4 regions of the Pseudomonas sp. SK3(2021) genome follow, and region 1 is predicted to be linked to each of the others. Evidence: predicted binding sites of a transcription regulator. Region 1 holds the regulator's gene; each other region holds the start of a gene.
What was found. Region 1 encodes FliA, which starts transcription of late flagellar genes. Its sites were predicted from a motif close to CTAAAGTTTNNNNNNNNNNNGCCGNTAA; they were not measured.
Positions count from the first base shown of each region.

Region 1 (7,418 bases):
CCGCGATCATGGTGACCCGTGCTTCCGGTTCCGAAGACATGGGCAAGCAGATCAACCGGCAGATGTTCGCCTCGCCCCGGGCCCTGGCCGTCGCCGCCGGCCTGATGGCGGTGATGGGCCTGGTGCCGGGCATGCCGCACTTTTCCTTCCTGAGCATGGCGGCCCTGGCGGCCGGCGCCGCGTACCTGTTCTGGAGGCGCCAGAACGTGGTCAGGGTCAAGGCGCTGGAAGAGGTCAAGCGCCAGCAGGAACTGCTGCCTTCGCCGGCCCGCGCCATGGAAACCAAGGAGCTGGGCTGGGATGACGTGACCCAGATCGACATGATCGGCCTGGAAGTCGGCTATCGGCTGATTCCCCTGGTGGACCGCAACCAGGGTGGGCAACTGCTGGCGCGGATCAAGGGCGTGCGCAAGAAGCTGTCCCAGGACCTGGGCTTCCTCATGCCGACCGTGCATATTCGTGACAACCTCGACCTGGCGCCCAGTGCTTACCGGCTGACGCTGATGGGGGTGATCCTGGCCGAGGCCGAGATTTACCCGGATCGCGAGCTGGCGATCAATCCGGGGCAGGTCTATGGCACGCTCAACGGTATCACCGCCAAAGATCCGGCCTTCGGCCTGGAGGCGGTGTGGATCGAGATCAGCCAGCGCGCCCAGGCGCAGTCGCTGGGCTACACCGTGGTCGACGCCAGTACCGTGGTCGCCACCCACCTCAACCAGATTCTCTACAAGCACTCCAGCGAGCTGATCGGCCACGAAGAAGTCCAGCAGCTCCTGCAACTGCTGGCCAAGGGCTCGCCGAAGCTGGCGGAAGAGCTGGTGCCGGGCGTTCTCTCGTTGTCCCAGTTGCTCAAGGTGTTGCAGGCGCTGCTGGCCGAACAGGTGCCGGTGCGCGATATCCGCAGCATTGCCGAGGCCATCGCGAACAATGCCGCCAAGAGTCAAGATACTGCCGCTTTGGTGGCCGCGGTGCGCGTCGGATTGTCACGCGCCATCGTGCAAAGCATTGTAGGGACTGAGTCCGAGCTGCCTGTGATCACCTTGGAGCCCAGGTTGGAACAGATTTTGCTCAACAGTCTGCAGAAGGCAGGACAGGGCTCGGAAGAGGGGGTTCTGTTGGAGCCAAGCATGGCTGAAAAGCTGCAGCGTTCGTTGATCGAAGCTGCGCAGCGCCAGGAAATGCAAGGTCAACCGGTGATTCTGCTGGTAGCCGGTCCGGTCCGCGCGATGCTCTCGCGGTTCGGGCGCCTGGCGGTCCCGGGCTTGCACGTGTTGGCTTATCAGGAAATCCCTGACAACAAGCAAGTGACCATCGTTGCGACAGTAGGGCCCAACGGCTGAGGTAGTGGGTTATGCAAGTTAAGCGTTTTTTCGCCGCCGATATGCGTCAGGCCATGAAGCTGGTTCGTGATGAGCTGGGCGCCGACGCCGCCATCATTGGCAATCGCCGCATCGCTGGCGGTGTCGAGCTGACGGCTGCCCTGGATTACAAGCTGTCGGCGCTGGCGCCGCGGGTTCCGAACATGGAGCTCGAGGACGAACTGCGCAAGACTCAGTCGCGCATCGTCACCGCCCAGGCGGAACTGAGCCTGCGTGGCGATGGCGATGGCAGCACCAATCGCCAGCTGTTCGCCGGCCTGCCGCTGACCGCCGCCGAGCCGCTGATCGAACCGACGTTCAGCGAGCCCCATCGCCCGGCTCCGGTGGCCGCCGCGCCGGCTGTCGATCAGCGGGCACTGGACTCGATGCGTTTTGAACTCAACGGCTTGCGCGAGCTGCTGGAAGTCCAGCTCGGTTCCCTGGCCTGGAGCCAGCTGCAAGGCAGCCGGCCCGAGCAGGCCAACCTGTGGCGGCGCCTGCAGCGTATCGGCTTGTCCGGTCCGCTGGCCCGCGACCTGCTGGCGCTGATCACTGAAATCGACGAGCCCCGCCAGGCCTGGCGCATGCTCCTGGCCCACCTGGCGCGGATGATCGTGACCCCGGAAGTCGAGCCATTGGAAGAGGGTGGAGTGATCGCCATGGTCGGCCCCGCCGGCATGGGCAAGACCACCACCCTGGCCAAGCTGGCCGCCCGCTACGTGCTCAAGTACGGCGCGCAGAACATCGCGCTGGTGAGCATGGACAGCTACCGCATCGGCGCCCAGGAGCAGCTCAAGACCCTGGGCCGGATCCTCAACGTCTCGGTGACCCATGTCGACCCGGGCCAGTCCCTGGCGCAAGCCCTCGATCCGCTGCTGCGCAAACGCGTGGTGCTGATCGACACCGCCGGCCTGCAAGCCAGCGACCCGGCCCTGCGCATGCAGCTGGAAAGTCTGGCCGGACGCGGGATCAGGGCAAAAAATTATCTGGTATTGGCAACCACCAGCCAGAAACAGGTTCTAACCGCCGCGTACCACAGCTACAAGCGTTGCGGGCTGGCCGGCTGCATCCTGACTAAACTGGATGAAACCGCCAGCCTTGGTGAGGTGTTGAGCCTGGCGATCAGTCACGAACTCCCCGTTGCCTATCTGACCGATGGCCCGCGGATTCCGGACGATCTGCACTTGCCGCGCCGTCATCAGCTGGTCAGTCGTGCGGTGAGCGTGCAGATGCAGGAAGAACCCAGCGAAGAAGCCATGGCTGACATGTTCGCTGACCTCTACCACAACCCGACCAAGCGGGTTGGCTGAGGGAATCATGAAAAGATTGCAATGTACCTACATCGATGGTCTGCCAGGCATTGTTCCGTTGGTGAACGCGCAGCCAGTTATGTGGCCCCGTCTAAGTAAGACAAGGTAAAGAAAGAACATGGGCAGCATGCATCCCGTACAGGTGATCGCGGTGACCGGCGGCAAGGGTGGCGTCGGCAAGACTAACGTGTCAGTGAACTTGTCCCTGGCCCTAGCGGAGCTCGGCCGGCGCGTCATGCTGCTGGACGCCGACCTGGGTCTGGCTAACGTCGACGTGCTATTGGGACTGACCCCCAAACGGACCCTCGCCGACGTGATCGAGGGCCGCTGCGAGCTGCGCGATGTGCTGCTGCAGGGGCCGGGTGGAATCCGTATCGTGCCGGCGGCGTCCGGCACCCAGAGCATGGTTCATCTGAGCCCGGCCCAGCATGCCGGCCTGATCCAGGCCTTCAGCGACATCGGCGACAATCTCGATGTGCTGGTGATCGACACCGCTGCCGGCATCGGTGACTCGGTGGTCAGCTTCGTCCGCGCCGCGCAGGAAGTCTTGCTGGTGGTCTGCGACGAACCGACCTCGATCACCGACGCCTACGCGCTGATCAAGCTGCTCAACCGCGACTACGGCATGAACCGCTTCCGTGTGCTCGCCAACATGGCGCAGAGCCCGCAGGAAGGGCGCAACCTGTTCGCCAAGTTGACCAAGGTCACGGATCGCTTCCTGGACGTGGCCCTACAATATGTCGGCGCCGTGCCTTACGACGAATGCGTGCGCAAGGCCGTGCAAAAGCAGCGTGCGGTCTATGAGGCGTTTCCGCGTTCGAAATGCTCGCTGGCGTTCAAGGCCATCGCGCAGAAAGTCGATACCTGGCCGTTGCCGGCCAACCCACGTGGGCATCTGGAATTTTTCGTCGAGCGGCTAGTGCATCAGACAGCGGGACCGGTGCTATGAGCGCCAGCGGCTACAACCTTTACAAAAAGTCGGCACGTGACAGCCAGTACGAATTGATCGAGCGTTATGCGCCCCTGGTCAAGCGTATTGCCTATCACCTGCTGGCGCGCCTGCCGGCCAGTGTCCAGGTCGAAGACCTGATCCAGGCCGGGATGATCGGCCTGCTCGAAGTGTCGACCAAGTACGACGCGAGCAAGGGCGCGAGTTTCGAGACGTACGCGGGTATCCGTATCCGTGGTGCGATGCTCGATGAGGTCCGTAAAGGTGACTGGGCGCCGCGTTCGGTACATCGCAATACCCGGATGGTGAGCGATGCCATTCGCGCAATTGAAGCTAAAACCGGTCGTGACGCTAAAGATCATGAAGTTGCGGCCGAACTTCAATTGAGTCTCGACGATTATTACGGGATTTTGAACGACACCTTGGGCAGTCGCCTGTTCAGCTTCGACGACCTGTTGCAGGACGGCGAGCATGAAGGGCTGCATGAGGATGGCGCGAGTGCTCATCTCGAGCCGTCGCGCGACCTGGAGGACGAACGTTTCCAGGCCGCGCTGGCGGACGCGATTGCCAATTTGCCGGAGCGTGAGCGACTGGTCTTGGCGCTGTACTACGACGAAGAGCTGAACCTCAAGGAAATCGGTGAGGTCCTGGGAGTCAGCGAATCGCGGGTCAGCCAGTTACACAGCCAGTGCGCGGCCCGTTTGCGGGGGCGTTTGGGGGAGTGGCGAGCGCGCTGACAGGCAGTGTGGGGACACTGCGAACGAGACTGGCACGACGTTGCCGGTCTTGCGGTGTGTATTCCATGCAGTCGTTGAGTGCTCTGCCTGATTGATTGAATGGCGCGTTCAGGTGCTGGACGCGTTTAAGACTGCTTGGAGGTCGAATTGGACAAGAACATGAAAATCCTCATCGTTGATGACTTCTCAACGATGCGGCGGATCATAAAAAACCTGTTGCGTGACCTGGGGTTCACCAACACGGTCGAGGCTGACGATGGCACCACCGCCATTCCGGTCCTCAACAGTGGGAGCATCGACTTTCTGGTAACGGACTGGAACATGCCTGGCATGACCGGTATCGATCTGCTGCGCCATGTGCGCGCCGATGAAAAACTCAAGCACCTGCCGGTACTCATGGTGACCGCTGAAGCCAAGCGCGAACAGATCATCGAAGCTGCCCAGGCCGGCGTAAACGGCTATGTGGTCAAGCCCTTCACGGCCCAGGCGTTGAAAGAAAAGATCGAGAAGATCTTCGAACGCATCGGTTGAGATGTGGAACCATTCCGCCACGGGGGAGCTATGGAGCACAACGAATCTTCATTGGGCGATTTCGAATCGACCCTGAAAAAACACGCACTCGAACTGGTCGACAGCCTCGAAAAAGGCAAGTTCGGCGAAGCCGTGCAACTGATCCATGAGCTCAACCAGACCCGTGACCGCGGCCTGTACCAGGAAGTCGGCAAGCTCACCCGCGAGCTGCATAGCGCCATCGTCAATTTCCAGATTGACCCGCATATGCCGCAAGCCGAGGAAGTTTCACAGATCACGGATGCCACCGAGCGCCTGTCTTATGTGGTCAGGCTGACCGAGGCCGCGGCCAACCGCACCATGGATCTGGTCGAGAGCGCCACCCCGTTGGTCAATGGCCTGAGCAGCGAAGCCCAGGCCCTGAGCGCCGACTGGGGACGTTTCATGCGCCGCGAACTGGGCGCCGAGGAGTTCCGCGACCTGGCCCGCCGGGTGGACGGTTTCCTGACCCGCAGCGAGCAAGAGACGCGCGCGGTATCGAGCAACCTCAACGACATTCTGCTGGCGCAGGACTACCAGGACCTGACCGGTCAGGTGATCAAGCGCGTGACCCAGTTGGTCACCGAAGTCGAGAGCAACCTGCTCAAGCTGGTCCTGATGGCCAGCCAAGTCGATCGTTTTGCCGGCATCGAACATGACCGTGAATCGATCCTTGCTGAAAAAGATCCGCAAAAACATCTGGCCAAGGGTGAAGGTCCGCAGATTCATGCCGATAAACGTGAAGACGTTGTATCCGGTCAGGACGATGTCGACGATTTGCTTTCCAGCCTTGGATTTTAGGCTCAGACCTAGTAGGAGCACCCATTAATGAGCTTCGGCGCCGATGAAGAAATCCTCCAGGATTTTCTGGTTGAGGCCGGCGAGATTCTAGAGCAACTGTCCGAACAACTGGTCGAGCTGGAAAGCCGGCCGGACGATGCGGATCTGCTCAACGCAATTTTTCGCGGTTTTCACACTGTAAAAGGGGGCGCCGGCTTCCTCCAGCTCAACGAGCTGGTGGAGTGCTGCCACATCGCCGAAAACGTGTTCGACATCCTGCGCAAGGGTGAGCGTCGCGTCGACGCGGAACTGATGGACGTGGTGCTCGAAGCGCTGGACGCGGTGAACGGCATGTTCGGCCAGGTGCGCGAGCGTACCGAGATCACCGCCGCCACCCCGGAGTTGCTGGCTGCCCTGGCCCGCCTGGCCGAGCCTGCCGGAGCCGAGGAGGTCGCCGCGCCGGTGGCCGAGGTTGAGGCAGTTGTTGAAAGCGTTGCCGAATCGGCCGAAAGCGAGTCCGGCGATATTACCGACAGCGAGTTCGAGCAGTTGCTCGATTCTCTCAATGCCGCCAAGGCCGAGGCCGAAGCCCCGGCCGCTGTTGCCCCCGTTGCGCCCGCGACCGGTGGCGAAGCGGCCAGCGACGAAATTACCGACGCCGAGTTCGAGTCGCTGCTCGATCAATTGCATGGCAAGGGTCAGTTCGCACCGGATGCGGTGGCACCTTCGGCCACGGCGCCCGCGGCGGAAAAAGCCGCGGCCAGCGACGAAATCACCGATGACGAATTCGAAGCGCTGCTGGATCAGTTGCACGGCAAGGGCAACTTTGCGGTAGAGGCGCTGGATTGCGCAGTGGCAGCGGCGGTACCACCGGCTGCGCCAAGCGCGGCTGCCGCCGGTAGCGACCTGATCACCGACCAGGAATTCGAATCCCTGCTCGACGAGCTGCATGGCAAGGGCAAGTTCTCTGAAGTACCTGCTGCCGCCGCGACCAAGGGGAGCGCAACGGCGGTCACGGCCTCGGCGCCTGCCGCCGTCGCCAAGCCGGCAGCGAAGAAAGCCGAAGCCAAGGTCGAAGCGCCGAAACCAGCCGCCGCCGCTGCGCCGGCGCCTGCTCGTGCTCCGGCTGCCGCCCCGGCGGAAAAGCCGGTCAGCGAAGCCGAAACCACCGTGCGGGTCGATACCGCGCGGCTGGACGAAATCATGAACATGGTCGGCGAGCTGGTACTGGTGCGTAACCGCCTGGTGCGCCTGGGGCTCAACAGCGGCGACGAAGCCATGTCCAAGGCCGTGTCGAACCTCGACGTGGTCACGGCCGACTTGCAGACCGCGGTGATGAAGACCCGGATGCAGCCGATCAAGAAGGTCTTCGGGCGTTTCCCGCGCCTGGTTCGCGACCTGGCCCGCCAGCTCAAGAAAGAGATCAACCTGGAGCTGGTCGGCGAAGAGACCGACCTCGACAAGAACCTCGTCGAGGCCCTGGCCGACCCGCTGGTGCACTTGGTGCGCAACGCCGTCGACCACGGTATCGAGTCGCCGGAAGAGCGCGAGGAGGCGGGCAAGCCCCGTGGCGGCAAGGTGGTGCTGGCGGCCGAACAGGAAGGCGACCACATCCTGTTGTCGATTTCCGATGACGGCAAAGGCATGGACCCGAATGTCCTGCGCGCCATTGCGGTCAAGCGTGGGGTGATGGACAAGGATGCCGCCGATCGCCTGAGCGACACCGAGTGCTACA
Region 1 covers NZ_CP061943.1:1,996,600-2,004,017, forward strand. The annotation lists gene flhA (flagellar biosynthesis protein FlhA) at 1-1,340, shown strand, start outside; gene flhF (flagellar biosynthesis GTPase FlhF) at 1,352-2,668, shown strand; gene fleN (flagellar synthesis regulator FleN) at 2,787-3,617, shown strand; gene fliA (RNA polymerase sigma factor FliA) at 3,614-4,354, shown strand; gene IF690_RS09070 (chemotaxis response regulator CheY) at 4,514-4,885, shown strand; gene IF690_RS09075 (protein phosphatase CheZ) at 4,916-5,704, shown strand; gene IF690_RS09080 (chemotaxis protein CheA) at 5,732-7,418, shown strand, end outside.

Region 2 (7,418 bases), 1.2 Mb from region 1:
AGCATCCTGCCCCTTTATCCTTAGGGCGACCCTAGAAGAAGTCGCTCTGAATGAAACCGAATTCCATCAGTTCTGCGTCTTTGACCGGGTTGAAGGTATCCAGCTTGTTCTTTGCGGTCAGCGGGTTGGGCGGGTCGAGCAAGGCGTTGGCCTTGTCGTAGCCGGGACCGACGACGGCGAAGACGATACCGTTCCAGCCTTTGACAAAGTCTTCGTGGGAGTAGCGTTTATGGCCCAGGACGGGGTCGCCGATATAGACCCAGTCTTTGTGTGCCCGCTGCATGACCACGAAGTGCTTGTAACCACGAATGTCCATCAGTACCACCACCGGAATGGAGACCGCCTGCAGTTTGTCGGGAGGTATCCGGTAGCCCCGGGCGCGCATGCCGATGCTTTCCAGGTAGCGCTTCATGTCCAGCATGGAGAAACCCTGGGTACGCACAAGGTCCTGGTCGGCGGTGGCCAGCATGCCTTTGATGACCTGCTCCTCATCGACGTCGAGCCAGTAGGCCTGGCGTAGCACCGTCGCCAGCGCGGCGGCGCCGCAGCTGAAGTCGGTTTTCTGCTCGACCAGGTCGGCGAATTTGCGCTCCCGCACGCTCTGCACCTGCTTGTACACCAGGTTTCCGCCAGGCAGCGCGGCCACCGGCATCTGCGCGGCCTGAGCCAGGCCCGCCAGGCACAGCAAAAGGGAGAAGGTCGCCATTCGCATGATCGCTACGCCTTGTGGGACTGTGGAAAAGCCCCGTTGCCGGGGCTTTCGTCACGCTCGTGATTACAGGCAGGCTCTGCAGCCGGCAGCGATGGACAGCGAGTTGCTTTGTTGGTTGCCAACACCCGCCGAGACGTTGGCGCCGCCGTTGCCGGAGAAGCCGTTCATCGAGCCAGACATCGACGCGTTGTTGATCACAGGGTTTTTCCAGCCGTCTTTGGTCAGCACTTGCTTCGTCCAGACGCCGGAAAGTTCGATCGTCCCTTGTTCCTTGAAGGTGAACTTCTGATCGTCGTTATCGTAGCCACCACTACGATCGCCGTAGCCATGATGACCACCGCCATGGTGATCGTCGTCGCCCTGGATCTTGCCGTAGCCGGTGCCTTTGTAGGTGCCGGAGGCATTGAACTCGCCGGTGAGGGTGTCTTTTTTGTAGGTACGTACACCCTTGTTATCCACGTCCAGGCCGGTGACGGTCTGGTCGGCCGAAGCCGATGCGGTCGCTACGCGTCCGCCGGATACGGCGATTGCCAGGTTGTTTTTCTGTTGGTTGAGGTCGCCGGCGGTGACGTTGATGCCGATGTTGCCGGAGCCGCCGTTGCCAGCATTGTCGAGTGTTGCGCTGTTTTGCGTGGACCAGTTTTTCACCGTGTTGTTGGTGTTGGTCTGGGTCGCGCTGGAAGTGGCTACCGCGCTGCCGAAGATGAAGCTTTCATCGGCGGTGGCCAGGGCGACGGCGTTGTCTTGTTGGTTGCCGGCGCCGGCAGCCACGTTGGCGCCCATGTTGCCGTTGGAGTTGTTCATCGAGTCGCTGGCGTCGGCGTTGTTGTGGGTGCCGCGGTTGCTGACGCTGTTGCCCGAGCTGAACTGCTCATCGGTTACGTTGGCCGCGGCGCCGGCGGTGATTTGCAGCTTGGTTTTGAGGTCTAGACCGTCGTGGCCTCCATGACCGCCATGACCACCGTGGTGACCATTGTGACCGCCATGGCCACCGTGGCCGCCATGACCGCCGTGACCTCCGTGATTGTCGTCATTGCCCGCATGTGCGGCGATCGCCATGACCGCAGCCAGGGCAAAAACCAGTGGCTTGAGCGCCATTGTAGGTTTCATGGTGTTTCTCCGTGCTTATTTAGTTGGTTAAGTGTTGGTACTTTCCAATCGCACTGCTGCGGGTCAGTCAGCGACCCGTATGCTCAGGGTGTTAGCCATTCGGTTCCCCACCCCGGCACTCTGGTTCACCTGAATCACTCCCCGGCTGCCGGTGAAGGCCTGGTCGCTGGTAACGACCTGGCGGCTGCCTTTAGAAGCGTCAGTTGCTCCCGAGCCTGGTAACAGCGCCACGTTCTGCTGGGACAGGACGCTGTCGTCGATGCTTTGCGGCTGGGCACTGATGCCCACCCGCATTGCGTTGACCATCTGGTTGTTGGCCCCGGCTCCCTGGTTCACGCCCAGGACCCCGTTGCCGTTGCTGAAAGCGTTGCCGCCGATGCTGCTGGTGGCGTCGATCGCGCTGCTGGCCGGTGTGCCGAGCTTCTGCCGGACCACGGTGGTGGCCTGGGCGTCGGTGCCGATGGCGATGGCGCGTGTGTTGGTCTGTTGCTGTTGGTCGCCGGCGGCCTGGTTGACGTTGAAGTTGCCGTTGTAGCGGGCGCCGGAGTTGTGAAGGGTGGCGGTGTCCACCGCCTGGATGCCTGGGTCGGCCATCACCGAAGCACAGCCGAACAGGGCAAGCCATACGAGGGTACGAGTCATCTCATTGGCCTCCGGCCAGTCTGCCCAAAGGAGCCAGGCCAGAATTCAGCGAGCGGTTGATGGTGCCGGAGATGGCGCCACCGCTGCCGCCGCCGTGGCCGGCGCTCATGCCGGTCATGCCGTTGGGGTTGGTGACGGTGTTCAGCCCCTGCAGGTTCACACCGTTGGGCATGACGTTGCTGCTGATCGTGGAACCGCTGCTGACCCCGGCAAAATCGCCGTCGCTCAACTCGGTATTGCTGGTCATCTGTTTGACCCGCGCCGATGGGTTGGCATTGACGGTGGTCGGGTAGGGGTCAGGATGCAGCGGAGGGCGGCCGACGCTACGAGGTTGCACGTCGCGGTCGAGAACAATCCGGCCGTCCCTGATGTCGCCGGCAGCCTGGACCGGGAGGCTGAGCAGCGAGCTGATGGCACAGCCGATCAGCAGGAGGTGGGTCAGAGCTGAATTGCGATTCTCCACGGCAGCATTCCCTTCTTCTATCGCTGGCCTTAGCCGGCGTTGCGAGGGTAGAGAGCAGAAGCCGTGCCGCTTTTTTGATTGTTTCAAAAATTCAACAGGTTACGAATAGACAAGGGTGTTACAGGGACAGGGGTGTTTCAACGATGAGACCCGTGTCGCCTCCGGCAGCCTGGTAGTACCATGGCGACGCTCTGGATCGGGAGGCTCGCGACGGGCTGTATCAGCGTTTTAACAGATGGCTGAAGGGCAATGAGAAGCCCTTTGAATTGGCCGCTTTGCGCAGCGACGGGTGTTTCAGGAGTGGACATTTGTCCTGCTTGCAGAGGAGAAAAACCGCGGACAAGGAAAGGATCCGGCTAACCCTGAAGCAGGCGCTCGACCCGCTTGAATGCCCGCTGCCGACGGGTCTCCCAGTCGCCGCGAATCACTTCGAAGGGCTGCTGGTGTCGCACCAGCCAATCACCGGTGGCCTTGAAGAAGGCCAGGCGCTCGCTCAGTTCGGGTTGGCAGCGCTGGCCATCGTCGCACCAGCCGACATCTTCCGGCGAGAGGAGCAGGTGCAGATCATAGCCGCGAGCCAGCAGCTCGGGTTCCAGCCAGTCCGGGCAGGCGCCGAACAGGGTCTGGCTCCAGAGCATATTGCTCAGCAGGTGCGTGTCGAGAATCAGCAGCGGCGGGTGTTGCGCCCGGGCCTGGTCTTCCCAGGCCAACTGGCCGCGGGCAATCTCCGGGATATCCGCCAGGCAGGTGTCGCGCCGATGCTGTTCGATGAAATGGCGGACGTACTCGCCCACCTGGATGCCACCGAAGCGCGCCTGCAAGTGGCCGCTGAGCCAGCTTTTGCCGCTGGACTCGGGGCCGGTCAGTACCAGGACCTTCATGCCGGGCGCAACGCCGGGTCGGCCCGCCAGGCGCGCCAGCCCTGTACGGCCAGCAGGGTGAACAGCCCGTACAGTGCCGCGGTCAGGTACAGGTCCTTGTAGATGAACAGGCCGACAAAAATCACGTCGACGGCAATCCACAGCGGCCAGCATTGCACATGCTTCTGCGCCATCCACCATTGCGCCACCAGGCTGAAACCGGTCAACGCGGCGTCCAGCCAGGGTTGCGCGGCATCGGTCCAATGGGCCATGGCGGCCCCCAGCAGCAGGCTGCCGACCGCCCCGAGGCTCAGGCCCAACAGCATCGAGCGGGGCGCCAGCAGGCTGACCGGACGCCCCTGGTGGCTGGCGCCGCCGCGGGTCCATTGCCACCAGCCATAGAGTTGCAGGGCGGCGTAGACCACTTGCAGCAGCATGTCCGAATACAGCTTCACCTCGAAGAAGATCCAGCTGTACAGCAGCACCATGACCAGGCCGATCGGCCAGCACCAGGGGTTCTGTCTGACTGTCAGCCAGACGGCGATCACGCCGAGTGCAGCGGCGAACAGTTCAAGCCCGGACATGAAAACTACCTGGAAGCGGAGGAGGGTGCGGATTGTAACCAGAAGCGGCCTTGCATGTTAGTGAAGGCCGGCAACCGTGGCGGGGCGAACCCCGCCAACGGAACGTCTCAGACCCGGAACTGGCGCAACAGGCCGTTGAGCTGCTCGCTCAGCTCTTTCAGGTGCAGGCTGGCGGCACTGGACTGCTCGGCCGCCAGGGCCGTGCTGTGGGACAGGCCGGCGGCCTGGGTCACGTTCTGGTTGATGTCTTCGACCACGTGGGCCTGTTGCAGGGTGGCGCTGGCGATGGAGGCGTTCAGCCCGTTGAGGTTGCGCAGGGCCTGGCCGATGGCATTCAGGCTTTCCCCGGCCAGCCCGGCCTGCTCGATGGTCTGCCGCGAAGCCCGGCTGCTGTCGCCGATGACTTTCACTGCGGCTTCCGAGTGCCCTTGCAGGCGCTCGATCATCGACTGGATCTCGGCGGTGGACTTCTGCGTCCGCTGGGCCAGCAGGCGCACTTCATCGGCCACCACGGCGAACCCACGGCCCTGTTCGCCGGCACGGGCGGCTTCGATCGCCGCGTTGAGCGCCAGCAGGTTGGTTTGCTCGGCGATGGCGTGGATCACTTCCAGCACGCTGCCGATCTGGGTGCTTTCCTGGGCCAGGGTGCGAATCACCTCCACGGCCTGGTCGATGGTGGCCGACAGCCGGTCGATCTGCTGCAGGCTGCCGTCGATATTGACCTGGCCCTGCTGGGCCTGGGCTTCGGCGTCGCGCATCTCGCTGGCGGCGTGCTCGGCATTCTTCGCCACGTCCTGTACGCCGTAGGTCACCTGGTTGATGGCGGTGGCCACCAGTTCCATCTGCTGCGACTGCTGCTGGCTGCGTTCCTGGGCCTGGCTGGCGTTGGTCCCCAGGTCGGTGGAGGATTGCGCCAGGGCGCTGGCCGACACTTGCAACTGGCTGACCACAAGACGCAGCTTGGCGGTGAAGCCGTTGAAGTGCCGGGCCAGCTCGGTGACTTCATCCTGGCCGTGGGTGTCGAGGGTACGGGTCAGGTCGCTTTCGCCGCTGGCGATGTTGGCCATGGCGTGCACGGTTTCCTGCAGCGGGCGGACGATGCTGCGGGCGATCAGCAGCACCAGCAGGGCCATGAGCAGGGCAATGGCGATGCCGCCGGCCGAGGCTTTCACCAGCTGGCTGCGGAACTCGACCTCCACGTCGTCGATGTACACCCCCGAACCGATGATCCAGCCCCAGGGCTGGAACAGCTGGACATAGGAGGTCTTCTGCACCGGCTCGCTGGCGCCCGGTTTCGGCCAGCGATAGTTGACCATGCCGGCGCCCTTGGCTTTGGCGACGGCCACCATTTCGTTGAACAGGGCAAAGCCGTCGGGATCGCGAATGGCCGAGAGGTTCTGGCCATCGAGCTTGGGGTTGGTCGGGTGCATGACCATGACCGGGGTCAGGTCGTTGATCCAGAAATAGTCGCTCTGGTCGTAGCGCAGATTGCGTATGGCGCTCAGCGCCTGCTTCTGCGCCGTCGCGCGATCGAGGCTGCCGGCGCTTTCCAGGCCCTGGAAATAGGCCAGCACGCCATTGGCGGTCTGCACCACGTGCTGGGTCTTCTGGGCCTTGGCCTGGTACAGGTCGTCGTGGATCTGCTTGAGCATCAGCATGCCCAGGGTCAGCAGCATCAGCACCGCCACAATCAGGATCAGCCACAGCCGGCGGCTGATCGACATTCTGCGTAAGCTGTTCATGAATCTGTCACTCCCGATTGTTGTTCTTGTAATGGAAACACCCTGTACATCCGTCATGCGCTCCTTGCAGTCAGGTCGATCGGATTCTCTCAACGCGACAGCGTTTATCGCGTCTGTCTGTTAGGATTTCGGCTTCATCGCGAAAAACCTGAATCCGGCTGATTTTTCACGGAATTTTCAAGGGCGATGATGATCCTATTGCGGCTGCGAAGTCGCGATGCACGCGTCAGTGAAGATTGAAGAAAAACTAAAAAGGCATGCCACGGCATGGCCTTCGGGGGATTGATGGAGCTTTGGACTGCCGTACAGGCATTGATTTTGGGAATTGTGGAAGGGCTGACGGAGTTTCTGCCCATCAGCAGCACGGGCCACCAGATTATCGTTGCGGACTTGCTCAACTTCGGCGGCGAGCGCGCCATGGCGTTCAACATCATCATTCAGCTGGGGGCCATTCTCGCGGTGGTCTGGGAGTTTCGCCGCAAGATCCTCGACGTGGTCACCGGCCTGCCGACCCAGCGCAACGCCCAGCGTTTCACCCTCAACCTGCTGATCGCCTTCATGCCCGCCGTGGTGCTGGGGGTGATCTTCGCCGACCTGATCCATGAATACCTGTTCAACCCGATCACCGTCGCCACGGCGCTGGTGGTGGGTGGCCTGGTCATGCTCTGGGCCGAACGCCGGCAGCATGAAATACATGCCAACAACGTGGACGAAATCAGCTGGAAAGATGCCTTGAAGGTCGGTTTCGCCCAGTGCCTGGCGATGATCCCAGGCACCTCGCGCTCGGGCTCGACCATTATCGGCGGCCTGTTGTTCGGCCTGTCGCGCAAGACCGCCACCGAGTTCTCATTTTTCCTGGCCATGCCGACCATGGTCGGTGCCGCGGTCTACTCGGGCTACAAGTACCGCAACCTGTTCCAGCCGGACGACCTGCCGGTGTTCGCCGTCGGTTTCATCACCTCGTTCATCTTCGCGATGATCGCGGTCAGGGGCCTGCTCAAGTTCATCGCCAACCACAGCTACGCGGCGTTTGCCTGGTATCGCATTGCCTTCGGCCTGGTGATCCTCGCCACCTGGCAGTTCGGCTGGGTCGACTGGACCGCGGTACACGCCTGATGAACGCACGCAACCAGAACCGCCCTGGCGAAGTCGCCGGGGCTCGGATCCAGCAGCCAAGGCTCAAGGCGGCGATCTTCCTGCTGCTCTGCGCCTTGCCTCTGTGCGGTTCGCTGCTGTTGGGCCTGAAGGGGATTTCCTGGATACCGCTGGCGGCCTATGGCGCGGTCAGCGTGCTGACGTTCTTTC
Region 2 covers NZ_CP061943.1:3,245,069-3,252,486, forward strand. The annotation lists gene fapD (fibril amyloid maturation endopeptidase FapD) at 32-712, opposite strand; gene fapC (amyloid-like fimbrin subunit FapC) at 776-1,822, opposite strand; gene fapB (fibril amyloid subunit FapB) at 1,886-2,464, opposite strand; gene fapA (functional amyloid chaperone FapA) at 2,466-2,927, opposite strand; gene IF690_RS14580 (AAA family ATPase) at 3,284-3,808, opposite strand; gene pnuC (nicotinamide riboside transporter PnuC) at 3,805-4,371, opposite strand; gene IF690_RS14590 (methyl-accepting chemotaxis protein) at 4,479-6,113, opposite strand; gene IF690_RS14595 (undecaprenyl-diphosphate phosphatase) at 6,399-7,229, shown strand; gene IF690_RS14600 (DUF1294 domain-containing protein) at 7,229-7,418, shown strand, end outside.
Region 2: a site for FliA is predicted at 6,239-6,266, ahead of IF690_RS14590 (methyl-accepting chemotaxis protein). Genes of this name have one in related genera too.

Region 3 (7,418 bases), 3.2 Mb from region 1:
GGCCTCAGGGCCGGTTTTTTTATGCGCGGTCGATCAGCGACGGTATCAGTCGTTGAAGTCTTCCCAGCCGCCCATTTCCTTCCAGCGATTGACGATGCCGCAGAACAGGTCGGCAGTCTTCTCGGTGTCGTAGCGGGCGGAGTGCGCCTCACGGCCGTCGAAGTCGATGTCGGCAGCCTGGCACGCCTTGGCCAGCACGGTTTGGCCATAGGCCAGGCCGGCAAGCGTTGCGGTGTCGAAGCTGGAGAACGGGTGAAACGGGTTGCGCTTCATGTCCAGGCGCGCGACAGCCGCGTTGAGGAAGCCCAGGTCGAAGCTGCTGTTGTGCCCGACCAGGATCGCGCGTTTGCAGCCGTTGGCTTTCAGCGCCTTGCGCACGCTGCGGAAGATATCGTTCAGCGCGGTTTCTTCACTGACGGCCATGCGCAGCGGATGGTCGAGCTTGATCCCGGTGAACTCCAGCGCCGCGGCTTCGATGTTGGCGCCTTCGAAAGGCTCTACGCGGAAAAACAGGGTGTGCTCGGGGAACACGAAGCCCTTTTCGTCCATGCCGATGATGGTCGCGGCAATTTCCAGCAAGGCGTCGGTGGCCGAGTTGAAACCACCGGTTTCAACGTCGACGACTACCGGCAGGTAACCACGAAAGCGTGCCGCCATTGGATGACGCGAGCCACCACCATTGTGACCGTCCTGCTCGTCGTCGAAATGGTCTTCACTCACGCGTGTTCCTCCAGCAGGCGCCAGCGCAGTTTTTCACCGGCGCGCAGCGGGATGACGGTCAGCTCGCCGAATGGCAGGCTGGCAGGGGCGGTCCATTCTTCACGAACCAGGGTGATGCGATCGGTGTTGGCCGGCAGGCCATAGAAGCGCGGGCCGTTGAGGCTGGCGAAGGCTTCCAGCTTGTCCAGCGCGTTGCGCTGTTCGAAGGCTTCGGCGTACAGCTCGATCGCGGCATAGGCGGTGTAGCAGCCGGCACAGCCGCAGGCCGCTTCTTTGGCGTGCTGGGCATGGGGCGCGGAGTCGGTGCCGAGGAAGAACTTCTGGCTGCCGCTGGCGGCGGCGTCGAGGAGCGCTTCCTGGTGCACGTTGCGCTTGAGAATCGGCAGGCAATAGAAGTGCGGGCGAATCCCGCCGACCAGCATGTGATTGCGGTTGTACAGCAGGTGATGGGCGGTGATGGTCGCGCCGACGTTGGCCGAGGCCTCGTTGACGAACTGCACGGCGTCACGGGTGGTGATGTGTTCGAACACCACCTTGAGCGTCGGGAAGCGCTCGACGACGCGGCGCATGTGCTCGTCGATGAACAGCTTCTCGCGGTCGAACACGTCGATCTCACCGCGGGTAACTTCACCGTGGATCAGCAGCGGCAGGCCGACTTCGGCCATGGCCTCCAGCGCCGGGAAGATCTTGTCGATGCTGGTGACGCCCGAGTCCGAGTTGGTGGTCGCCCCGGCCGGGTAGAGCTTGGCGGCATGGACGAAACCACTGGCCTTGGCCGCGCGAATTTCTTCGGGCTGGGTGCGATCGGTAAGGTAGAGCACCATCAGCGGCTCGAAGCGGCTGCCGGCCGGCCGCGCAGCGAGAATGCGCTGGCGATAGGCGTCGGCTTCAGCGGCGTTGCGCACCGGAGGTACCAGGTTAGGCATGATGATGGCGCGGCCAAAGGTGCGCGCGACATCCGCGACAGTATTGGTCAACACGGCACCATCGCGAAGATGAATATGCCAGTCGTCGGGACGCAGCAGGGTCAGGCGGTCGGACATTGGGGATTCCAGGCGGGTCAAACTCCAGTGAATGCTACCGGAAAAGACTCTTCCAGGCACTCGCTATCAAGTTTTGCGTGAAGCTTCCGATATCCCGAAGGTATGCCGTAAACAGGCATTTCGATTTTCGTGATGTACAAGTCAGTGGAGCCTCCCGTGCGCCAGCGTTATCTAGCCTTGCTCAGTGTGTTCGCCAGTCTTCCCGCGATGGCGCTGACTTTCCAGACCCGTCTGGAGAGCATTGAGTGGACGGTCGAAGGCGATAAATTCGAGTGCCGTCTGAGCCAGCCGATCACCGATTTCGGTTCCGGGGAGTTCGTGCGCCGTGCCGGCGAGCAGGCGACCTTCCGCCTCAAGGCCTACAACCCGATGCTCGCTGGCGGTTCGGCCACGCTGCTCGCGGCGGCCGCGCCGTGGCAGCCGGGCCGGGGCGACATCAACCTGGGTTCGGTGCGGCTCGGCAGCGGCGATGTTTTGTTCAACAGCTCGCAACTGCAGGCCGGGCGGCTGATCGGTGGATTGATGGATGGGCGCAGCCCGGTGGTTCGTCACTATTCCCGTGAGGGCGGGGTGTCCGAGGTGCGCTTGTTGCCGGTCAAGTTCAGCAAGGCGTATGGCGACTATCAACGTTGTGTCGCCAAGTTGTTGCCGCAGAACTTCGACCAGGTCAGGCAATCCGAGGTCGGCTTCCCCGGGGGCGGAATCGATCTGGATGCCAAGGCCAAGGCCAAGTTGCAGGTGATGCTGGAGTTCCTCAAGGCCGATCCGACGGTCAATCACATCCAGCTCGACGGCCACTCGGACAACAGCGGCAACCGCTTGACCAACCGTGACCTGTCGCGGCGCCGGGCGCTGGCGGTGATGGAGTTCTTCAAGGCCAACGGCATTCCCGAATCGCAGATCGAGATGCGTTTCCACGGTGAGCGCTATCCATTGGCGCCCAACACCAACGCGGCGAACCGGGCGAAGAATCGTCGGGTCAACGTACAGTTGCAACGCGTCCCGGTCGCGGAAAAACCGGCACCCCAGGCTGCTGCTCCCGCCAACGCCGCGGCGACTTCCTGAAACGGCTGCCGTCGTCGCGCACTCGACATAATCTGTCGCTTCGTCGTCATAAGCTGTCGCGCCTCTGTAAATTATCCGCGTTGATCGGTAGACTTGCTGGCTTTCCGTAGAACCCCGTGGAGTGATGGCATGGCGGACGTAAACAAGGTCGTTCTGGCGTATTCCGGCGGCCTGGACACTTCGGTGATCCTCAAGTGGCTGCAGGATACTTATAACTGTGAAGTGGTGACGTTCACCGCTGACCTGGGTCAGGGCGAAGAGGTCGAACCTGCACGTGCCAAGGCGCAAGCCATGGGCGTGAAAGAGATCTACATCGACGATCTGCGCGAAGAGTTCGTCCGCGATTTCGTTTTCCCGATGTTCCGCGCCAACACCGTTTACGAAGGTGAGTACCTGTTGGGTACCTCCATCGCTCGTCCGTTGATCGCCAAGCGCCTGATCGAGATCGCCAACGAAACCGGCGCCGACGCCATTTCCCATGGCGCTACCGGCAAGGGCAATGACCAGGTTCGTTTCGAACTGGGCGCCTACGCCTTGAAGCCAGGCGTAAAAGTGATCGCTCCGTGGCGCGAGTGGGACCTGCTGTCCCGTGAGAAATTGATGGACTACGCCGAGAAGCACGCGATCCCGATCGAGCGTCACGGCAAGAAGAAATCCCCGTACTCGATGGATGCCAACCTGCTGCACATCTCCTATGAAGGCGGTGTGCTGGAAGACACCTGGACCGAGCACGAAGAAGACATGTGGCGCTGGACCGTCTCCCCGGAGAAGGCTCCCAACACCCCGACCTACATCGAGCTGACCTATCGCAACGGCGACATCGTGGCGATCGACGGCGTCGAGATGACCCCGGCCACCGTGCTGGCGACCCTGAACCGCATCGGCGGTGAAAACGGCATCGGTCGTCTGGACATCGTGGAAAACCGCTATGTCGGCATGAAGTCCCGCGGCTGCTACGAAACCCCGGGCGGCACCATCATGCTGCGCGCTCACCGGGCGATCGAATCGATCACCCTGGATCGCGAAGTGGCTCACCTGAAAGACGAGCTGATGCCCAAGTACGCCAGCCTGATCTACACCGGCTACTGGTGGAGCCCAGAGCGCCTGATGCTGCAACAGATGATCGATGCTTCCCAGGTCCACGTGAACGGCGTGGTTCGCCTGAAGCTGTACAAGGGCAATGTGATCGTCACCGGTCGCAAGTCCGATGAGTCGCTGTTCGATGCCAACATCGCGACCTTCGAAGAAGACGGCGGCGCCTACAACCAGGCGGATGCGGCTGGTTTCATCAAGCTCAATGCCCTGCGCATGCGTATCGCGGCCAACAAGGGACGGACTCTGTTCTGATGCCTTGAGTCGTTTTAAAGGAGCCCCGCCATGAGCGGGGCTTTTTTATACCTGATGATTAATCGATCGACGGGTAGCTTGAGGCCATGACTCAAGTTTACAGAGGACATTGTTTCAATGGCTTCTCGACTATCTTTCCCTATGTTCTTTTCAATACAAAATGTAGGGGATCCGGAGGTGTTTATATATAAGGAGCGACGTTCAAGTTTTCCTTGTAGGGCAAATCCGTATTGTTTGTAAGGAACTTCTCGGGGCGATGCTGGCTCGGGGCGTGGCCATGCCACGGGCCAAATGACTGGGTTATGGTGTTTGCTTGAAAAACCAATAGCGGACTCTGGACTTACCCATGAAGAAAGTTTTGATCGTAGATGATCATCCCGTCACTCGTCTGGCTGTGCGCATGCTGATGGAACGGCACGGTTTTGAAGTAGTTGCCGAGGCGGACAATGGCATGGATGCCCTGAAACTGTCTTATGAACATGTTCCAGACATCCTTATTCTTGATATTGGTATTCCCAAACTCGATGGCCTGGAAGTTATCGCCAGACTTTCGTCAAAAGCCATGTCGACCAAAGTGCTGGTATTGAGCCTGCAAGTACCTGGTCCTTTCTCCATGCGTTGCATGCAGGCCGGCGCTGCAGGCTATGTGTGCAAGCAGCAGGACATCACTGAATTGATCAGCGCCGTCAGGGCAGTCCTGGCTGGCTACAGTTACTTTCCCAACGAAGCCTTGCATACCCTGCGCTCGAGCCTGGGCATCGCCAGCGAGGAGGGGATGTTGTCCAGCCTGTCCGGGCGGGAACTGATGGTCTTGAAGCAACTCGCCGGTGGGCAGACCAACAAGGAGATTGCCGAGGGCCTGTGCTTGAGCAGTAAAACGGTGAGTACCTACAAAAGGCGGCTGCTGGGAAAACTCAACGCTCGCTCGCTGGTGGACCTGATCGAGTTTGCCAAGCGCCATCAGTTGGCATGAAGGTTGAAGCGAGAGGGGAAAACAGTGGCTTTTACGAGCCTCATTGCGTTGTGGGCTTGCCGGTCTGTCGATGATGTTGGATCCATCGGCCGCGCATGGCCTGGTTTGAAAAAGCGACTTGGAGTGTTAGCCGGTGTAACAAAAAAGCCTCCGTAAAAGGAGGCTTTTTTGTTACTAAAGATCAAAGTCGTAATCGGCCAATTGCTTTTGCAAACGCCGCTCTTCCAGAAGGTTGTCGATGGTCCGACGTTTGCTCAAGTTAGTCTTGGCCACCTCTACCACAGGCTCTGCATCTTCTGTTTCAACAGGGGTGAAGTCGTCTTCTACGTCCAGTTGTTCTTTACCAGTACTCATAAGGTTAACTCCAGGCTAAGACTGCCATTGGCGCTCCTTATATCGATATTCTCGGGACTGGTAAAAAAGATTTTTTCAATCGACCTATCATCAAAATCAATGCTTGCTCAATCGTCGGAGGTCTTGTGCTTGTATTCGCACAGGTCCTCGATCCGGCAGCTTCCACAGCGCGGCTTGCGGGCCAGGCACACGTAGCGGCCATGGAGGATCAGCCAGTGATGGGAGTCGAGCAGATACTCCTTGGGCACGAACTTCATCAGCTTTTTTTCGACTTCCACGACATTCTTCCCGGGGGCCAGCCCCGTGCGGTTGCTGACCCGGAAGATGTGCGTATCGACGGCCATGGTCAGTTGGCGGAAGGCGGTATTGAGCACCACGTTGGCGGTCTTCCTGCCGACGCCTGGCAGGGCTTCGAGTTCTTCGCGGGTCTGTGGGACTTCGCTGTTGTGCCGCTCCACCAGCAGACGGCAGGTTTCGATCACGTTTTTGGCCTTGCTGTTGTACAGGCCGATGGTCTTGATGTACTCGGACAGCCCTTCGACGCCAAGCGCATAGATGGCGGCCGGTGTATTGGCCACCGGGAAGAGCTTGGCCGTCGCCTTGTTGACCCCGACATCGGTGGACTGGGCCGAAAGAATCACGGCGATCAGCAGCTCGAAGGGCGACGAATAGGCCAGTTCGGTTTTCGGTTCCGGATTGTCTTCGTGCAGCCTGCGGAAAATTTCCAGGCGTTTTGCGGCATTCATGGGTGAGTCATTTCCTTGAAGGCGGTCGGTGTGAGGTCGCGGCAACCCAGGCTTGCCTGGCGGCCAGCAGCAGCCCCAGCAGGATAAAACCGCCAGGGGCGAGTGTAAGCAGGTGCAAGCCGCCCTGGGCGGCCAGAACCCAGCCTGGCCAATCGATGTCGTTCATCCCTAGCAGCCATTGCAGATGATTGCCGATCGAGCCACTGCCGAAGGCTTCGCGCAGTGTGCCCAGGATAATCAGCAGCAGGCAGAACAGGCCGGCGAAACGCAAGCGCCCGGGACGCTGGAAAAAATCCTGGTACTCCAGCACTACGCATTGCACGGCAATCAGCCCCAGGTAGAGGGCCAATTGTTGTTGCAGTTCGAATGCCCAGGCCTGCGCGGCCAGCATGGCACAACTGGTGAGCGTGGCGCTGAGCAGGATACTGGCGCCCAGGCGGCCCTGGCCAGCCAGGCGTGGGCGCAGGGCATTCATGCCCAGGCCGAACACGCAGCTCACGCAGAGAAATACCAGGGCCAGGCCCAGGGCCTTGACCAGGGAGTCGCTGGCGCCGATCAGCGGCGCCAGCATCAGGGCGTTCCGCAGGGTCGAGGATTTATTCATCGGCGGGGCTTCCCAGCAGTTGTTCACGGTGCTCGTCGAAGTAACGCAGGCTGTCGTGAATCCCCTCGACCACCGCCCGTGAGGTGATGGTGGCCCCGGTCATCTGGTCGAATTGGCCATTGTCCTTTTTCAGCGCCCAGCCGGCGTCGCCCGGGTTGCCCAGCGACTTGCCGATAAAACCTTGCAGCCAGGCATTCGGGCGCTCGGCGATGCGCGCGCCCAGCCCGGGCGTTTCCGAATGCCTGAGGGCCTTGCTACCCAGCAGTTTGCCGTTGGCGGCGATGCCGATCAGCAGCTCGACCGGGCCGCCATAACCGCTGACCTGGCTGCGCAGCAGTACGGCGCTGGGCTGGCCGTTGCGAGTGGCGCGATAACCGCCGAGCAGGGTGCTGTGGCTGAGCGGGATGTTATCGACGGCCAAGGGCTGATCCAGCGGCTGATTGTCGTAGCTGCTGGCGGGCAGGATTTCCAGCAGGTTGCGTGCCTGGATGGCGCGTTGTTCGCGTTCGATGCGGGGAGCCGTGGCCTGATGGACGAAGAAAGTGCCGGTGGCCCCGACAGCCGCC
Region 3 covers NZ_CP061943.1:5,303,057-5,310,474, reverse strand. The annotation lists gene rnt (ribonuclease T) at 46-720, opposite strand; gene pyrC (dihydroorotase) at 717-1,763, opposite strand; gene IF690_RS23345 (flagellar protein MotY) at 1,920-2,828, shown strand; gene IF690_RS23340 (argininosuccinate synthase) at 2,958-4,175, shown strand; gene IF690_RS23335 (response regulator transcription factor) at 4,522-5,148, shown strand; gene IF690_RS23330 (PA3496 family putative envelope integrity protein) at 5,323-5,502, opposite strand; gene nth (endonuclease III) at 5,610-6,248, opposite strand; gene IF690_RS23320 (Rnf-Nqr domain containing protein) at 6,256-6,852, opposite strand; gene IF690_RS23315 (RnfABCDGE type electron transport complex subunit G) at 6,845-7,418, opposite strand, start outside.
Region 3: a site for FliA is predicted at 1,829-1,856, ahead of IF690_RS23345 (flagellar protein MotY). Genes of this name have one in related genera too.

Region 4 (7,418 bases), 1.2 Mb from region 1:
GCCGGGCTCGGCTGGATCGGCAAGAACACCCTGGTACTCAACCGCAAGGCCGGCAGCTATTTCTTCCTCAGCGAACTGTTCGTCGACCTGCCATTGCCGGTGGACGAGCCCCACGCCAGCGAGCACTGCGGCCGCTGCACGGCGTGCCTGGACATCTGCCCGACCAAGGCCTTCGTCGGTCCTTACGTACTGGACGCCCGGCGCTGCATTTCGTACCTGACCATCGAACTGAAAAATGCCATTCCCGAAGACCTGCGCCCGTTGATCGGTAATCGGGTGTTCGGCTGCGACGACTGCCAGATCGTCTGCCCGTGGAACCGCTTCGCCCGCCCTTCCGGCGAAGGCGATTTCAAGCCACGGCACAACCTCGACAATGCCGAGCTGGCCGAACTGTTCATGTGGGACGAGGACAAGTTTCTCAGCAGCACCGAAGGCTCGCCGCTGCGCCGCGCCGGCTACGAGCGTTGGCTGCGCAACCTGGCGGTGGGGCTGGGTAACGCGCCGTCGAGCATTCCGGTGCTGGAAGCCCTGAAGGCCCGGCGGGATTACCCGTCAGAGCTGGTGCGCGAACACGTGGAATGGGCGCTGAAGCAGCACGCCAGCCGTCACTGCTCGTCGTTGTAGACGAACTTGGGCATTTCCCAGTGAAAACGGATCGCCAGCAAGCGCAGTAGGAAACCGCCGAACAGGGTGATGAGGATCGACTGCTCGCCGGGCAATTGCAGATAGATGCAAAGCATGTAGCACCAGGCCGCGGCGAACGAGACGCTGGCATACAGCTCGCGACGGAAAATCAGCGGAATATCGTTGCAGAAGATGTCCCGCAGGATGCCGCCAAACACCCCGGTGATCACCCCGCTGACCGATGCCACCACCATGCCGTGGCCCATCTCCAGGGCGGTCATGCAACCGATCAGGGTGAACGCCACCAACCCCACGGCGTCGAGCACCAGAAACAGCGAGCGCAGGTGGCGCATCAAGGGCGCGATAAAGATGGTCACCAGGGCCGCGACCGAGGTCAGCACCAGGTATTCCGGATGCTTGACCCAGGTCAGCGGGTAATGCCCCAGCAGCACGTCACGCACCGAACCGCCGCCCAGGGCCGTGACGCAAGCGATCAACACCACCCCGAACCAGTCCATGCCGCGACGACCGGCAGATAACGCGCCAGTCATGGCTTCGGCGGTAATGGCAATCAGGTAAAGCATCAGCAGCATGATGGCGGTCCTTACAGGAAGGCGCGCAGTCTACTCAGTTGCTGCTGGCACCAAAAGGGGGCGCTGGCTGGAATTGCTGGGAATCCCGGCGCGAGCTATCGCGAGCAAGCCTTATGCGAACCTGTAGAAGCTTGCCCGCGATGACATCAGGACAGACGCCACCGAACCATCAGAGCTTGATGAAGTGCTTGCGGTAATGCTGCAGCTCGGCGATCGACTCGCGGATGTCGTCCAGCGCCAGGTGGGTGCTGCCTTTCTTGAAGCTGTCGCGCACCTCCGGTGCCCAACGGGCCGCCAGTTCCTTGAGGGTGGAAACGTCAAGGTTGCGGTAGTGGAAGTAGCTTTCCAGCGCCTTCATATGGCGATACAGGAAACGGCGATCCTGGCAAATGCTGTTGCCACAGATCGGCGACTTGCCCTTGGGCACCCACTGCTCCAGGAAGGCAATAGTCTGTGCTTCCGCCTCAGCCATGCTGATACGGCTTTCACGCACGCGCTGGGTCAGCCCCGAGCCGCCGTGCTGGCGGGTGTTCCACTCGTCCATGCCGGCGAGAATTTCATCGCTCTGATGGATGGCGATGACCGGACCTTCAGCCAAGGTATTGAGATTGCTATCGGTGACGATGGTCGCCATCTCGATGATGACGTCGGTATCAGGGTTCAGACCGGTCATTTCCAGGTCGATCCAGATCAGATTCTGCGGGTTTTGCATGTGTGGGCTCCTCGGCGTAGTTGCGCAGTTTAGCCTAGAGGGACCTGCTGGCGTGCTAAACTCGCGGCCGTTTTACCTAACCGCCGCATTCTCGACACGGAACACCAATGGCCAAACGCCAGCTCAATCGTCGCCAAAACTGGCGCATCGAAAAGATTCAAGGCGAACGCGCCGCCCGCGCCGCCAAACGTGAATCCTCTGCCGTGGAAGCCCTGGAAGGCGGCGACCTCGGCCCCGAACAAACCGGCCTGGTGATCGCCCACTTCGGCGTGCAGGTCGAGGTCGAGGCGCGCGAGGGCGAACTGGCCGGCCAGGTGTTCCGCTGCCACTTGCGCGCCAACCTGCCAGCGCTGGTGACCGGCGATCAGGTGGTCTGGCGCCCGGGCAACCAGGGCATCGGGGTGATCGTCGCGCAACTGCCGCGCCACACCGAACTCTGCCGTCCGGACAGCCGTGGCCAGCTCAAGCCGGTCGCCGCCAACGTCGACATGATCGTGATCGTCTTCGCCCCATTGCCCGAGCCCCATGCCAACCTGATCGACCGTTACCTGGTCGCAGCCGAACATGCCGGCATCCGCCCCCTGCTGCTGCTCAACAAGTTCGACCTGATCGACGAGCAGAATGCTCCTGCCCTGAACGCCCTGCTGGCGGTCTATCGGCAACTGGGCTATCCGGTGCTGGAAGTCTCGGCCCACCACGGCAATGGCATGGAACAGCTGCAAGCGCAACTGGACGGGCGGATCAGCGTGTTCGTCGGCCAGTCTGGCGTGGGCAAGTCGTCGCTGGTGAACAGCCTGCTGCCGGACGTCGAGACCCGCGTCGGGCCGTTGTCGGAGCTGTCCGGCCAAGGTACCCACACCACCACCACCGCGCGTCTGTTCCACTTCCCGGGCGGCGGCGAACTGATCGACTCCCCGGGGATTCGCGAATTCGGCCTGGGCCATGTCAGCCGCGCCGATGTCGAAGCGGGTTTCATCGAGTTCAACGACCTGCTGGGCACCTGCCGCTTCCGCGACTGCAAACATGACCGCGAACCGGGCTGCGCCCTGCTCAAGGCCCTGGAAGACGGTCGGATCCAGCAGCAACGGATGAACAGCTATCGCTCGATCATCGCCAGCCTGCCGGACAGCAGCTATTAATAAGCAGCCCCATGCAAAAACAAAAAAGGCCGCGATGATCGCGGCCTTTTTTTGAGCACTCGTTAACAGAGCCTGCTTTTACCGATCACCGCGCGGCTGGAGGCGTAGCGGCGGGGGCCGCCGCGCCTTCGGTCTTCGGCGCAGCATCGTCGAAGATATTCAGGCGCTCGCGCAGCTCATGGGCCGGCAACGGCTCCTGCTCCGGCGGCAAGGCGTTCGGGTCGACCGGTACTTCGCCCTGGGCACCCTGGCCCTGGGTCGGTGCCGGAGTCTCGGGAGCGACTTCACCTTCGATCGCGCGCTGGGCCTTCTTGGTCAGCACCACAATGTCGATACGCCGGTTGATCGGGTTGAACGGGTCCTTGCGATCGAACAGCGACGACGAGGCATAACCCACCACGCGAGCCACCTGACCGTCCGGGTAGCTGCCCGCCACCAGCGCCCGACGCGCGGCGTTGGCACGGTTGGCCGAAAGCTCCCAGTTGCCGAAATCGCCGGTGCCCGAGTAAGGCTTGGCATCGGTGTGACCGCTGATGCTGATCTTGTTCGGCACCGCCTTGATGGTGTCGGCCATGGCCAGCAGGATGTCCTCGAAGTACGGCTTCAGACGCGCACTGCCGGAGTCGAACATCGGCCGGTTTTCCGAATCGATGATCTGGATACGCAGGCCGTCCGGAGTGATCTCGAACAGGATCTGGTCCTTGAACTTCTGCAATTGCGGGTTTTCTTCGACCTTGTTCTGCAACTCCTGCAGCAACAACTCCAGGCGCTCTCTTTCAACCTGCTCGGCCATGCCCTCGACCTGATCGGTATCGACCGTGACCTTGTCCGGCTGCGGCTGCGACTTGATCTCGGGGTTGAGCGTGTTGTCCGGCGCCAGCTCGGGAGAACCGCCCAGGTCAATGATGTAGGGCGTACCGCTTTCCGAGAAGCCGATCGGGTCCTTGAAGTAACCGGAGATGGCGATCTTCTGTTCCGGGGTCGCGGTGGACAACAGCCACAGCACCAGGAAGAACGCCATCATCGCCGTGGCGAAGTCGGCGAAGGCGATCTTCCACGCCCCGCCGTGATGCCCGCCGGCAAAGCGCTTGACGCGCTTGATGATAATCGGCTGATTGTTTTCCATGGCTTAGCGACCGCGAACCGCTTGTTCCAGCTCGGCGAAGCTCGGACGGTGCGCCGGGTACAGGACCTTGCGCCCGAACTCCACGGCCAGCGATGGCGGCATGCCGGAAGCCGAGGCCACCAGGGAAGCCTTGATGGCTTCGTAGACGTTCAGCTCTTCCTTGGCGTCGTGGGCCAGGGAGTGGGCCAGCGGGCCGAAGAAGCCGTAGGCCGCGAGAATACCGAAGAAGGTACCGACCAGCGCCGCGCCTACGTGCAGGCCGATGGACTTCTGGTCGCCATCGCCCAGGGACGCCATGGTCACCACGATGCCCAGTACCGCCGCGACGATACCGAAACCCGGCATGCCGTCGGCGATGCCATTGACCGCATGGGACGGATGCTCGAGGTCTTCCTTGAGGCTGAACAGCTCCATGTCGAACAGGCCTTCCAGCTCGTGGGGAGCCATGTTGCCGGAGGACATGATGCGCAGGTAATCACAGATGAACGCGGTCATGCGTTCGTCTTTGAGCACGGATGGGTACTTGGCGAAAATCGGGCTGGCGGCGGCGTCTTCGATATCGCCCTCGATCGCCATCATGCCTTCGCGGCGGCTCTTGTTGAGGATCTCGTAGATCAGCCCCAGCACTTCCAGGTAGAAGGTCTGGGAAAAGCGCGAACCGAACATCCCCAAGGACTTCTTGAGCACGTGCATGGTCATGTAGCCGGGGTTCGCCTGCAGGAACGCCCCCAGCGCGGCGCCGCCGATAATCATGACCTCGAAAGGCTGGATCAGGGCGGCAATCTTGCCGTGAGAAAGCACGTATCCGCCGAGCACGCTCGCGAACACGACGATGATGCCGATAATTTTAGCCATAGGTAGGAAGGTACTTACTGAGTCGGGTTCAAGGTCATATTCGGAAGTTCTTAAAACTCTTCTTCTACTTATCGGCAAAACTGCGCCAGACTATAGGCCGTTAAGGCGAAAAGCCAGTTTGGCCCGCTCTGGGCGTGTTTACAGCAGACGATGATTGCGCCCAGCCATGTCTAATGAAACGACAGTCCCAACTACCACCCCCCACTCCCTCGAATCCTGGATAAAGCTGCTTGACGCGGTCCGCTTGCCGGTGCCGCAAGCCAGCCACGATCGGGTCTGCAAAGCCATCAGGGACAGCCGCAGCTCGTTGCGCGACATTGCCGACCTGATGCAGGACAGCCCCGCGCTGGCCTTGAGCGTGATTCGCGAAGCCAATCGCCACACCCACGGCAGCATGGGCGAGCCGGCCGAGAACCTCGAGGTTGCCCTCAACCGCCTGGGCCTTGCGCGCACCGAAGAATTGCTCGCCCGCCTGCCTGCCCAGCCCGAGCAGGAGATCCCGGTCGGGCTGCGCCAGTTGCAACTGATCAGCCAGCATGCGACCCAACAGGCCAACGGCTTTTTCGCCGGGCGCCTGGCCAGGCTCTGGCAGGACATTCACTGGGGCAGCCTGCTGTTTCTCTCGCCGCTGTGGCCCTTGGCGCTGACCTATCCAAAACTGCTCGAAGAGTGGGAGCTGCGGGTCGTCCACAAGGCCGAACCGGCCCAGGAGGTCGAGCAGCAACTGTTCGGCGTCGGCCTGCTTCAACTGGGCCAGGCCCTGGTGGAGGCCTGGCACCTGCCGATCTGGGTACAGCAAGGCTACCGCCTGCTGATCGACGAGCAGGACCAGTTGGCCAAGGCCTTGCATATTGCCCGGGATAACGCCCACCCGCTGCACCAGCAACAGTGCCTGGATGCCGACCCGGCCCTACAGCGCTGGCTGAACCAGCCGGCCAACAGTGTGTTGCTGGCCAACGCCCTGGCCCTCTCGGCGCAAGAGTCCTGGACCGGCCCGCACTGCATGCGCTGGCAATACCTGACCAGCCTGTACCTGCAAATGTCGATGGATGAGCTGCAACAACAGCTGCACCAGCAAGCCGCGCAGAGTGCCCGGCATCATCACATGCCCGACCTGTGGCACCCGGCCGAGGCGCTGCTCTGGCCCTGGGAGGCCCGGCGCGTGCATCGCGGCGAGCTCCCGGTCGCCGCGCCAACCGCCGAAGACCTGGCCAAATGGCGCAAGCAGTGCAGCGAATTGCTGGTGGAACCCAGCCGTTTCAGCAATGCCATGCACCTCACCACCTTTGCCCGCGACGCCCTGGTGGCGTGCGGCATGCGCCGGGTGATGCTGCTGATGGTCGATCGCACGCGGACCCAGTTGCGGGTGCATCAGATCGCCGGACTGCCCGCGCAAGCCTCGAGCCTGATGCTGACGATCAGCCAGAGCAGCGTATTGCAGCGGCTGCTGGAGGCCCCGGCGCAAGTGCGCCTGACACCGACCAACAACGCCCAGTTCTCCGCCCGCCTGCCCACCAGCCTGCGCACGCTGTTTCGCGGCGAGCATCTGCTGATGCGCTCGGTGCCCAGCAATGGCCGGGTGATCATGCTGATCGTCGCCGACCAGGGTGGCCAGCCCCTCTCGGAAATCTCCGTACAGGCGTTCGGCAAGACCGCCCAATGCATCGAAAAGGCCCTGCACAGCTTTACCAACCGCAGCCGCTGACGCTTGCGCTACAATCCTCCCCTTTGTGCCCTGGAGACCTCACATGCCTGACTTCTCTGGCTTGCCGCTGGTGATCGAGCCGAGCGACCTGCTCCCTCGCCTGGATGCCCGCGAACTGATTCTGGTGGACCTGACCAGCGCCGCCCGCTATGCCGCGGGCCACATCCCCGGCGCGCGTTTCGTCGACCCTAAACGCACCCAGCTCGGTCAGGCGCCGGCGCCCGGGCTGATGCCACCACAGGCGGCCCTGGAAGCCCTGTTCGGCGAACTGGGGCATAACCCTGATGCGGTCTACGTGGTCTACGACGACGAAGGCGGCGGCTGGGCCGGGCGGTTCATCTGGTTGCTGGATGTCATCGGCCACTCCCGCTACCACTACCTGGATGGCGGGCTGCTGGCCTGGCTGGCGGACGGCCTGCCGGTCTCGAGCGAAGTCCCGGCTGCCGTTGCCGGCCCTGTCGCCCTGACCCTGCACGACGAGCCGACCGCCACCCGCGAATACCTGCAAAGCCGGCTTGGCGCGGCCGACCTGGCGATCTGGGATGCCCGCGGCCCGCTGGAGTACTCGGGAGAGAAAGTCCTCGCCGCCAAGGGTGGACACATTCCTGGCGCGATCAACTTCGAGTGGACGGCGGGCATGGACCAGGCGCGCAACCTGCGGATC
Region 4 covers NZ_CP061943.1:831,602-839,019, reverse strand. The annotation lists gene queG (tRNA epoxyqueuosine(34) reductase QueG) at 1-624, shown strand, start outside; gene IF690_RS03735 (trimeric intracellular cation channel family protein) at 606-1,220, opposite strand; gene orn (oligoribonuclease) at 1,387-1,929, opposite strand; gene rsgA (small ribosomal subunit biogenesis GTPase RsgA) at 2,037-3,068, shown strand; gene motB (flagellar motor protein MotB) at 3,154-4,194, opposite strand; gene motA (flagellar motor stator protein MotA) at 4,198-5,049, opposite strand; gene IF690_RS03710 (HDOD domain-containing protein) at 5,216-6,754, shown strand; gene rhdA (thiosulfate sulfurtransferase) at 6,798-7,418, shown strand, end outside.
Region 4: a site for FliA is predicted at 5,118-5,145, ahead of motA (flagellar motor stator protein MotA). Genes of this name have one in related genera too.